3 regions of the Micromonospora sp. LOL_023 genome follow, and region 2 is predicted to be linked to each of the others. Evidence: riboswitches for the same ligand, from Rfam matches in the RefSeq annotation. Region 2 holds a riboswitch; each other region holds the start of a gene.
What was found. Region 2 has a riboswitch for cobalamin ahead of ACFHVL_RS08030 (ribonucleoside-diphosphate reductase subunit alpha). Riboswitches for the same ligand answer to the same signal wherever they lie in the genome.

Region 1 (3,269 bases), on a different contig from region 2:
GGTTCAGGGCGGTGGCGCTTTGCCACGGCGGCGGTGAGGTGCCGGTCGCGCCGAGCAGGATTGCCAGCTGGAACCGGGCTTCCGCGCCGGGTGCGCATTGGGTACGCCACTGTGCGCAAGCTCAGCCGAAGCTCCTCGGCGGCTGTCGTAGTGGGACGGACCGATCCCGGGGGTGAACTTCGCCTGACCGGCACCTTCCGGATGATTTTCGGCACCGGCGGCGCGCGAGGGCCCCAAGTGCCCAGCCCTGTGGCTGGCCGGAGGCTACTTCCAGCGCGGCGCGGGAAACCGGTGCGGCCCGAGCCGGCCCGGCAAGGCCCGGTGGCCCGGACCGCCGGCGGTGGCCCACTCGGCGACCGCTGACAGGGTCGCGTCGTCGAGGATGTCGCCCAACCACACCGGCCGGGCACCGAGCCGCCGGGCCAGCGGTGTCGGCTGCACCACGACCACGTTGGACCGCTCGCAGGCGTTCAGACAGTCGGCCACCTGCACCGGGACCGCAGAACGCAGCAGCGCGAGCTGCCGGTCATGGTCGATGTCGGGATGCTTGCGTACGGTGCCGCAGCAGCAGCCCCGGCACACCGTCACCCGGGCGGTCTGCCCGAGAGCCGGCTCCGGCGCGGTGGCGCCGGCGGTCACGCCGTGTCGGCGAGTACGGGCCGTCGACCGGCGACCTTCGCCGGGGTGAGCAGTAGGCCGAACACCACGCCGAGGACCGTCCACATCGTCGCCAGCTGGGCCAGTGAGGCCAGTCGGAACTCCCACAGCAGCACCGCCGGGATGTCCGCCGGCACCTCGACGGCCGTCGCCGGCCACAGGGCCAGTAGCAGGGCGTACCCGATGATCGCGACGGCCGTCGCGACCACCGCCCGCAGCGGCTCCGGCCGGGACCAACCGGCCAGCCGACGGTGCACCAGCACCGCCAGCCAGCTGAGTGCCGCCGCCGCGATGATGAACGACAGGTACTGCCCGGTCCGTTGGTTGACCGTTGCCGGGTCGCCGACACCCGGCGGGTTGGCGGGGAACCGGATCGCCGGCAGCAACGCCACCACGACGAAGCCGAGTCCGGCGAGCAGACCGGCCCGGCGGAAGTCGTCGCGGCCGGGCAGCAGGTGCCGGGTCGAGGCGAAGACCACCGCGACGATCGACGCCAGGCACAGTGCGACCGCGACCGTCGCGACCAGCCCACCGAAGACCTGCATGACGCGGCTGACCAACTCGCCGTCGTGACTGTGCCCGCTGGCCCCGCCGGCCGCCCGGCTCTCCTCGACGACCAGCGCCGATTCGATCTGCGGCTCGACGATCAGCAGGGCCGCCACCGAGCCGGCCACCCCGGCGGCCAGCCCGGCCGCCAGGCCACGGCGCAGCACGGTGCCGAACGAAAGGGTGCGCATCGTCGCCGCCGTGCTCAGTGGCACGGTACGCCGAGCGCGTGCCGGCCGTCGTGAGTGAACTCGTGCACGAACTCGGCGGCACCTGCCAGGACGAGTCCGTTGTCCTGTGCGACCAGGTAGATGACGACCGCCGCCACCGCGGCGAGCAGCCAGCCGGCCAGCGGTACGCGGATGGTGGGGGTGGTGCTGGCGGCGTCGCCGCCGACCGAAGATGCAGACATGCCAGGGAATCCTCTCGTCCATGCCTCGTGGCGATGCGGTGCGTGCCACGGCCGGTCTCCTGGCTCCCGGATCGTCGCGATCGTCCCGCCTTCCCAAGCCGCCGTGTGGCGGCCCAGTGGCGTGGTGGAACGGACACTCCCCGGTCACAGTGGCGAGGACCACGCCGGAATTACACCGGCTTCCCGAGCACCGTGGCGTCCGCAGCGTACCGCCGAATCACCGGGCCGGACAATGGCCACCGCCGGGACCAGCAGCGGGACCGGCGCCACATTGACGGTCGAGGCGCCGGTGGGGGAGCATGGCCGGTACGAGCGGTGCGCGGAGGAACCCGGTGCGAATCCGGGGCGGTCCCGCCACTGTGACCGGGGAGGCACGTCCCCTTGAGACAGCCACCGTCGCGACGCGGCGGGAAGGCTGGGACGTGGCGACGATCCGGCAGCCAGGAGACTCCGGCCGCTCACAGGTTCACCGGCACGCGGGCGTGGATACCCGCGGGAGGGATTCACCATGCACCGCTGTCGGCACGCCCGATGAGGCCGTATCCGTTCACCGCCGTGGTCGGCCTGCCCGACCTGCGGCAGGCCCTGCTGCTCGCGGCGGTGCATCCCGGCATCGGCGGGGTGCTGATCCGTGGCGAGAAGGGCACCGCCAAGTCGACGATCGTCCGGGCGCTGGCCGGGCTGCTGCCCGAGGTCGACAAGGTGGTCGGCTGCCGGTTCGCCTGCGACCCGGCCGCACCCGATCCGGGCTGCCCAGACGGGCCGCACACCGCGCCGGCGGCCGGACGTCGGCACCCGGCCACCCTGGTCGAGTTGCCGGTCGGGGCCACCGAGGACCGGGTGGTCGGCACCTTGGACATCCAGCGGGTGCTCAGCGCCGGGGTCAAGGCGTACGAGCCGGGGTTGCTCGCCGCCGCCCACCGGGGTCTGCTCTACGTCGACGAGGTCAACCTGCTGCCGGACCATCTGGTGGATCTGCTGCTGGACGCCGCGGCGATGGGGCGGGCGCACGTCGAGCGCGACGGGGTGTCGGTCAACCACGCGGCCCGGTTCCTGCTGGTCGGCACGATGAACCCGGAGGAAGGGGAGCCGCGGCCGCAACTGTTGGACCGCTTCGGGCTGGTCGTGTCGGTGACCGCGCCGACGCAGGTGAGTGACCGGGCCGAGGTGGTGCGTCGGCGGCTGGCGTACGAGGCCGACCCGGCGGCGTTCGCGGCGACCTGGCGGGCGGCCGACGACCGGTTGGCGCACCGGGTACGTAGTGCGCGGGCGGCGTTGCCGCAGGTCACCTTGCCCGACGCCGAGATCAACCGGATTGCCCGGATCTGTCTGGCGTACCAGGTGGACGGGTTGCGCGCGGACATCGTGATGGCCCGGGCATCCATCGCGTTGGCCGCCTGGCGTGGACTCGCCGCCGTGACCGCTGCCGAGGTACGCGACGCCGCGCGGCTGGCGCTGCCGCACCGCCGCCGTCGGGATCCCCTCGATCCGCCCGGGACGGACGAACAACGCCTCGACGAGGTGCTGCGCGACGAGGGCGGCGACGACCCCGACCCCGACCCTGGTCCGCCGTCGCCACCGGACCCGTCGCCCCCACCGGACCCGTCGCCGGCTGACGCACCGGTGTCGTCGCCGGCTGCCGGATCTGGAGACG
Region 2 (3,269 bases):
CTGCCCGACCAGGGCGGCGTTGACCTGGAGGAACTCCCCGGACAGGGTCTCGCGCTTGAACAGGTTCGACACCTGCGGCTCGATGCATTCGTAGCAGCCGGCGATCGACGCGATCGTCGCGGTCGGCGCGATCGCCACCAGCAGCGAGTTGCGCAGCCCGTGCGCGGCGACCCGCTGCCGCAGCGCCGTCCAACGGTCGGTCTGGGTCGGTTCGGTGCCCCACAGGTCGGGGTGCAGGTGCCCGCGCGCCGCCCGGGTCTGCGGGTACGCCGGGTGCGGTCCGTATCGCTGCGCCAGTCCGGCGGAGGTCTCCAACGCGGTCAGGTAGATCTCCTCGGCGATCCGGGTGGACAGTTCCCGCGCCGGCGCCGAGTCGAACGGCAGGCCGAGCGCGAAGAAGACGTCCTGCAGGCCCATCATGCCCAGGCCGACCGGGCGCCAGCGTGGGTTCGACGCGCCGGCCTCGGTGCTCGGGTAGTAGTTGATGTCGATCACCCGGTCGAGGAAGACCACCGCGGTATGGACGGTGTCGCGCAGCCGCGCCCAGTCGATCTCGCCTGCCGCGCCGCCCTCCCCGGTCGCGGCCGGGGTCAGGTGCGCGCCGAGGTTGATCGAGCCGAGGTTGCAGACCGCCGTCTCGGCGTCCGAGGAGACCTCGACGATCTCGGTGCACAGGTTGGACAGGTGCACGACGTTGCCGGGTTCGCCGGTCTGGTTGCACAGCAGGTTCGACCGGTCCTTGAAGGTGATCCAGCCGTTGCCGGTCTGCGCCAGGGTGCGCATCATCCGCCCGTACAGGTCGCGGGCCTTGATCTGGCGTACGGCGAGCCCGGCAGCCTCGGCGGCCCGGTACGCGGTGTCGAACTCGGCGCCGTACAGATCGGGCAGCTGTGGGACGTCGGCCGGGTTGAACAGCGACCACGTGGCGTCGGCGTCGACCCGGCGCATGAACTCGTCGCAGATCCAGTTGGCCAGGTTGAGGTTGTGGGTGCGCCGGGCGTCCTCGCCGGTGTTGTCGCGCAGTTCCAGGAACTCCTCGATGTCGGCGTGCCACGGCTCCAGGTAGACGCAGGCCGCGCCCCTGCGTCGGCCGCCCTGGTTGACGGCGGCCACCGAGGCGTCGAGCGTCCGTAGCCACGGCACGATCCCGTTGGACAGCCCGTTGGTGCCCTTGATCAGCGCACCCCGCGAGCGGACCCGCGACCAGGATATGCCGATCCCGCCGGCGTACTTGGACAGCTTCGCCACCTGCGCGTACCGGTCGTAGATCGAGTCCAGCTCGTCGCGGGGCGAGTCGACCAGGAAGCACGACGACAACTGGGTGTGCCGGGTGCCGGAGTTGAACAGGGTCGGTGAGCTCGGCAGGTACGCCAGTGACGACATCAACCGGTAGAAGCCGATCGCCTCGGCGGGGGTGCGGGACAGTCCGCAGGCGACCCGCAGCAGCCAGTACTGCGGGGTCTCCACCACCTGCCGGGTGGCGGGATGACGCAGCAGGTAGCGGTCGTAGACGGTCCGCAGCCCGAAGTACTCGAACCGGCGGTCGGCGGCCGGGGCGGTGGCGGCGTCGAGGTCGGCGGTGTGGTCGGCGACGAACCGGGCCGTCTCGTCACCGACGAGGCCGTGGGTGTGTCCGAGCCGGATCGCCTGGCTGAACGAGCCGATGCCCTGCCGGCAGACCTCGGTGCCGATCTCGTCGGCGAGCAGCCGGGCGGCCAGTCGGGAGTACTGCGGGTCCTCGCCGATCAGGTCGGCCGCGGTCTGGATCAGCAGCCGGGTCAACTCGGCGGTGGTGATGCCGTCGTAGAGACCACTGAGCGTCCTGGCAGCGACCCGCCCCGGGTCGACGTCGGCGAGCCCGTCGGCGTGCTGCCGTACCGCGTCGCGCAGCCGGTCGGGGTCGACCGGCGTGGCGGTCCCCGATCGGTCGCGGATTCGGGTCGGCCGCTTGCCGGGCGTGGCCGCCGGTGCGGTAGCGGCGGGATGTGTGACGACGGTCACCTGTGGTGCCTCCTGGCATCGCCTCGTGGGAGGCCGAGCGGGCAGGCAGACAGGCGCGAACGCGCGATGGCCAACGCGTCGCAGCCGTCGGCCGTCCCGCGCGGCGATCGGACCACCGGGTACGCGTTCGGCGTATCCGGCACAACGGCAGGTCTTCGGACTTGTGGGCCGGACCGGACATGCCAGTCACCTACTGGCCGTCACTTCCCAGGCCGGGGTGGCCCAGTGTGCTCGACGGCGGTCGTTCCCACTCACCGCTGCGGGGCAGTCCCGGATTCGCACCGGGTTCCCTGTTGCCTCGGCCGGGCTGGCTGCCCGGCCGAACCAGTTGCGTCCGGGACTATATCTGGTGGGTGGCTTCGCGGTGGGTACCTACATGTCGTGTCGTGGTGTCACGTATTTCACTCAGCAGATCGAGTTGTCGCCGACTGCTTGACGATATATCGTCAACGTATCAATGATCCTGCAGTGGAGGTTTACATGAGACGCGAGAGAGCACGCGGTGGCCCGGGGGCCTTTCTGCGCGGCGCCGGATTCCCACCCTTCGGGCCCGGCTTCGGCGGACCCGGTGGACCGGGCGGGCCATTCGGACCCGGCGGTCCATTCGGCGGCCGGGGGGCGGGCGGCGGCCGTGGTGGCGGTCGGGGGCGGCGGCGACCCAACGTGCGGGCCGCGGTGCTGGCCCTGCTCGTCGACAGGCCGATGCACGGCTACGAGATGATCCAGGAGTTGGACTCCCGCACCGGGGGCGCCTGGCGCCCCAGCCCCGGCTCCATCTACCCCACCCTGCAACTACTCGAGGACGAAGGTCAGATCGTCGGCGCCGCCGAAGGCGCCGGCGGCGGGCGCAAGCGTTACGCGCTCACCGACGCCGGTCGACCCGAGGCCGAGCAGGCGGCGCAGGCCGCTCCGTGGACCGAGCTCGCCCCGGAGACCGTCGACAGCTGGCACGATGTACGCGAGTCCGGGATGCAGACGATGCAGGTGCTGCGGCACGTACTGATGAACGGCAACGCGGAGCAGCGCGAGCGGGCGGTCCGGGTGCTCGACGAGACCCGCCGCAAGCTCTACGGCATCCTCGCCGAAACCGACGAGGCTGGCCCGGACCAGACCCAAGACAGTTGAGGTGACGGTGTCGATCCGGCCGTCCGCCGATCGTCGTTACCGCAGATGGCGACGTACGCCTCAGCGAGGAGAACCATGAAGTACATGCTGCTGTTCGTCAGCGCGCCCACCGACGCCCCCGAGCCGACCGTGCCGCAGTGCAC
Region 3 (3,269 bases), on a different contig from region 2:
TGGGGTGATGGAGGGTGCCTGGCCGGATCCGAATCGCCAGCCCTCGACCGTGCCGATAGCCGGGTTGTAGCTGCTGGCGCCGAGGGTGCTGTAGGTCCAGGTGCCGCCGGGCGTCGAATGCCAGTACGACCAGTAGGCGCTGGCCGGTGGGGTGTTGACGCAGGGCTCAGCCGCAGGCGTCGGCAGGCCGTCGATGCGGCAGATGAAGGCGAGTCCCCAACGCAGGGTGCCGGTGGGGGTGAAACCGGCGCCCTGCAGGGCTGCGAGGCCAGTCGGCGGGTCGCCGGGATAGCAGTTGGTCTGTACGCCGAGTCCGAAGGCGGTGAAGTCGACGACGACGGTGACGCCGGTGCCGGGTGCACAGGCGGCGGCGTGCGCCGGGCGGGTCAGCGGGTCGACCGCGACCAGTCCTGCTGCCAGCACGACGATCGCGGCGAGTGCCGCCAGTCGGCGGCGGATCGATGTTGCCATGATTCCTCCGTGGGCTAGCTACGCGGGACTGAACGGCTAGGCGCAGGCCAGGGTCGGCGCGTCCGGTCGGGAGCCGTTGGCAGACAGGGTGACCAGGCTGGCTGCGGCCAGGCCGGGTACGGCCTGCGCGGTGGCGCGGGGTGCGGTGGCGGGGTCGAATCCGGTGGTGGTGTAGGCGATCGCGCCCCGGTCGGCGATGGCACCGGTGCAGCCGACCTGCAGGTTCAGCAGGAACTGACGGGCCTGCCACCAGGCCAGCACCCGGCCGGTCGCCACCAGCGCCTGGGCGGCCAGGCCGGTGCTGTTGGCGTTGGCGACCCCGCCGGCGGTGAACGAGCCGTCGGTGGCCTGTACGGAGATCAGCCACTGCGCGGCCGTCTGGGCCTGGTGCCATTCGCCGGCCGCGACCAGTGCCTGGATCGCCATCGCGGTGGCGTCGACGTCGCTGATGCAGGTGGCCTGGGCGAACTGGAGCGGGAACCCGCCGTCCGGGCACTGGCTGGCGGTCAGGAAGGACACGGCCTGCGCTGGCGCGCCGCCGGCCCGGTCCAGGGCGATGACGGCGAACGACTGGCTGAACATGTTGCTGTAGTCGCCGAACGCGGACTGGTCGGAGAAGCGGCCGGAGGGTGTCATCAGTCCGGTGAGCCGGGTGAGCAGATCGATGCCACCGAACGATGTGGGGTCGAGGCCACGGACCTGCACGCCGAGCGCGAGCTTGGCGGTGGCGCCGGCGTACGCCTCGGTGCCGCCGCCGATGTAGCCGGTGATCACCGCCGGTTCGGCGAGCCAGGTGATCGCGTTGGTCGCGTAGCTGTCGGCTTCCTTGGCTGCGGCGAAAGTGAAGATCGCGTCGATGGTGAGGCCCTGATCGGGGTAGGCGATGCCGCCGAAGACGACTTCGAAGCGTTCTCCGTCGACCATCTGCCGGGCGAGCCAGCCAGCGGCGGCGTCGACGCGGTTGTGGGTCTGAGGTGGAGTGGCTGCGGCCGGCGCGGCCGCGGTCACGGTGAGCGCGAGAGCGGCGAGTACACCGGTGGTGACGAGTCGGAGACGGTGACGGCGGTGGGTGGCCATCGGGCGGCGCCTTTCCGGCCCATACGTCGATGCGACCCGGGTGGACCGGGTGGCTCCGACCCGTGGGCCACGACGGGTGGGACATCCTTAGCAGCGGTACGTCGACGGGTACTCGGGCTCGCGGCATGGTGTTCGCCGCCTACCGTTGCGGGCCAGCGCCGGCTTCCGACCGGACTTCCCCCATCGATGCACAGGTGCGGAACTGCTGCGGACAGTGTGGGCATGACTCCTCTCGGTCGTCAACGGCTCGGCCCTGATCGGGCCGGTGGCTTCGCCGGTCATACTCGGCACGGTGGCTGTCAACCGCTGAGCAGATCCGCTATTCGATCCGATCGGCCGCCGCCCGTGACGTCCGGTGAGGACGCCCGCGGTTGCCGATCTGACATACTCGGTAGCGGCTCGTCACAACTGAATGTGCTCCCAGGCGGGGGAAGCCGGTGCGAGGCCGGCGCTGACCCGCAGCCGTATGCGCGCCGGTGTGCCTGTGAGCACCGGTACGCGAGCCGGAATGCCCGACTGTGGAGTGAGCGGCTCAACACGTCGTGGTCTACGGATCGAGCCCGGATCGGCCTTGGTCGCGTGCGACCGGCGGATGCGGTTTCGGTCACCGCTCCGAAAGGTCCCTCCATGGTTCGTGGCTTTCTCAGTCGGGTCCTGCCGGCGCTTGCCGCCCTCGCGGTGGTCGCCGCCAGTGCTGGGGTCACTCTCGCCCGTCCCGCCGGGTCTCCGACTCTGCGATTGGCCGCCACTCCCGCAGCGGCGCAGGCCGGATCACACTGGCTTTCCGGTCAACTGGTCGACGGTGGTCTGCCGGGCTTCGTCGGCAGTGACTGGGGACTGACGATCGACGCGCTGTTCGCGCTGCGGGCCACCGGCACCGAGCTGGCCGCTGTCGCCGCCATCACCGAGGCGCTCGCGGCCAACGCCGACGGCTACGCCGCCATCCGGACCGAGATGGGCGATTTCGTCACCGGCGGATCGACGGCGAAGGTGCTCCTGGCCGCCGTCGCCGCCGGTGTCGATCCGACCGATTTCGGTGGACACGACTGGCGTCAGCGCACACTGGACCTGATCTACGGCACCGACCACGGCACCAGGACGGGTTGGCTGTACGACCGCAATCTCGACACCACCGCCGGGTCGAACCTGTTCGGTCAGTCGCTGGCCGTCATAGGACTGGCCCGCTCCGGAGGTGTACCGCAGCCGGTGGTCGACTTTCTCGTCAAGCAGCAGTGCCCAGGCGGCGGGTTCCGCCTGTATCCCAGCGCGGCCGGCAACGCCTGCTCGGCGGACCCTGCGACGGAGCAAAGCATGGAGGTGGACGCGACGGCGATGGCGGTGCAGGCTCTGCTGGCAGCCGCCGACGCCGGAGCGAGCGGCACCGCCGAGCCGCTGGCTGCGGCCACATCGTGGCTGCTGTCGGTGCAGGCGGCTGACGGATCCTTCAACGGCTCCGGCTTCACCAACTATCCCAACACCAACAGCACTGGTCTGGCCGGGCAGGCACTGGCCGCCGCCGGCGAGCACACCGCCGCCGGACAGGCCGCCGGGTTCGTCGCCGCGCAACAGCTCACCACCGCCAACGCTGGTGCGGCGTCGGCACACGTCGGCGCGATCGCCTATACCCCGGACTCGCTCGCCACAGCCGTCACCGACGGAATCGGCGAGTCCGAACTGGACCAGTGGCGCCGGGCCACCGCCCAGGCGGTCCTCGGCTTGGC

Region 1: it holds a riboswitch for cobalamin, as region 2 does, so the genes downstream of both, ACFHVL_RS08935 (CbtB domain-containing protein) here and ACFHVL_RS08030 (ribonucleoside-diphosphate reductase subunit alpha) in region 2, are expected to answer to the same signal.
Region 3: it holds a riboswitch for cobalamin, as region 2 does, so the genes downstream of both, ACFHVL_RS12100 (prenyltransferase/squalene oxidase repeat-containing protein) here and ACFHVL_RS08030 (ribonucleoside-diphosphate reductase subunit alpha) in region 2, are expected to answer to the same signal.

What each region holds. Positions count from the first base shown of each region.
Region 1 is NZ_JBHMIM010000012.1:66,703-69,971, reverse strand. It holds gene ACFHVL_RS08945 (hypothetical protein) at 265-588, opposite strand; gene ACFHVL_RS08940 (CbtA family protein) at 636-1,394, opposite strand; gene ACFHVL_RS08935 (CbtB domain-containing protein) at 1,409-1,615, opposite strand; cobalamin riboswitch at 1,647-1,825, opposite strand; cobalamin riboswitch at 1,938-2,066, shown strand; gene ACFHVL_RS08930 (VWA domain-containing protein) at 2,147-3,269, shown strand, end outside.
Region 2 is NZ_JBHMIM010000010.1:117,184-120,452, reverse strand. It holds gene ACFHVL_RS08030 (ribonucleoside-diphosphate reductase subunit alpha) at 1-2,001, opposite strand, end outside; cobalamin riboswitch at 2,130-2,345, opposite strand; gene ACFHVL_RS08025 (PadR family transcriptional regulator) at 2,482-3,126, shown strand; gene ACFHVL_RS08020 (YciI family protein) at 3,202-3,269, shown strand, end outside.
Region 3 is NZ_JBHMIM010000018.1:5,487-8,755, forward strand. It holds gene ACFHVL_RS12095 (hypothetical protein) at 1-471, opposite strand, end outside; gene ACFHVL_RS12100 (prenyltransferase/squalene oxidase repeat-containing protein) at 508-1,548, opposite strand; cobalamin riboswitch at 1,634-1,776, opposite strand; cobalamin riboswitch at 1,928-2,083, shown strand; gene ACFHVL_RS12105 (LPXTG cell wall anchor domain-containing protein) at 2,176-3,269, shown strand, end outside.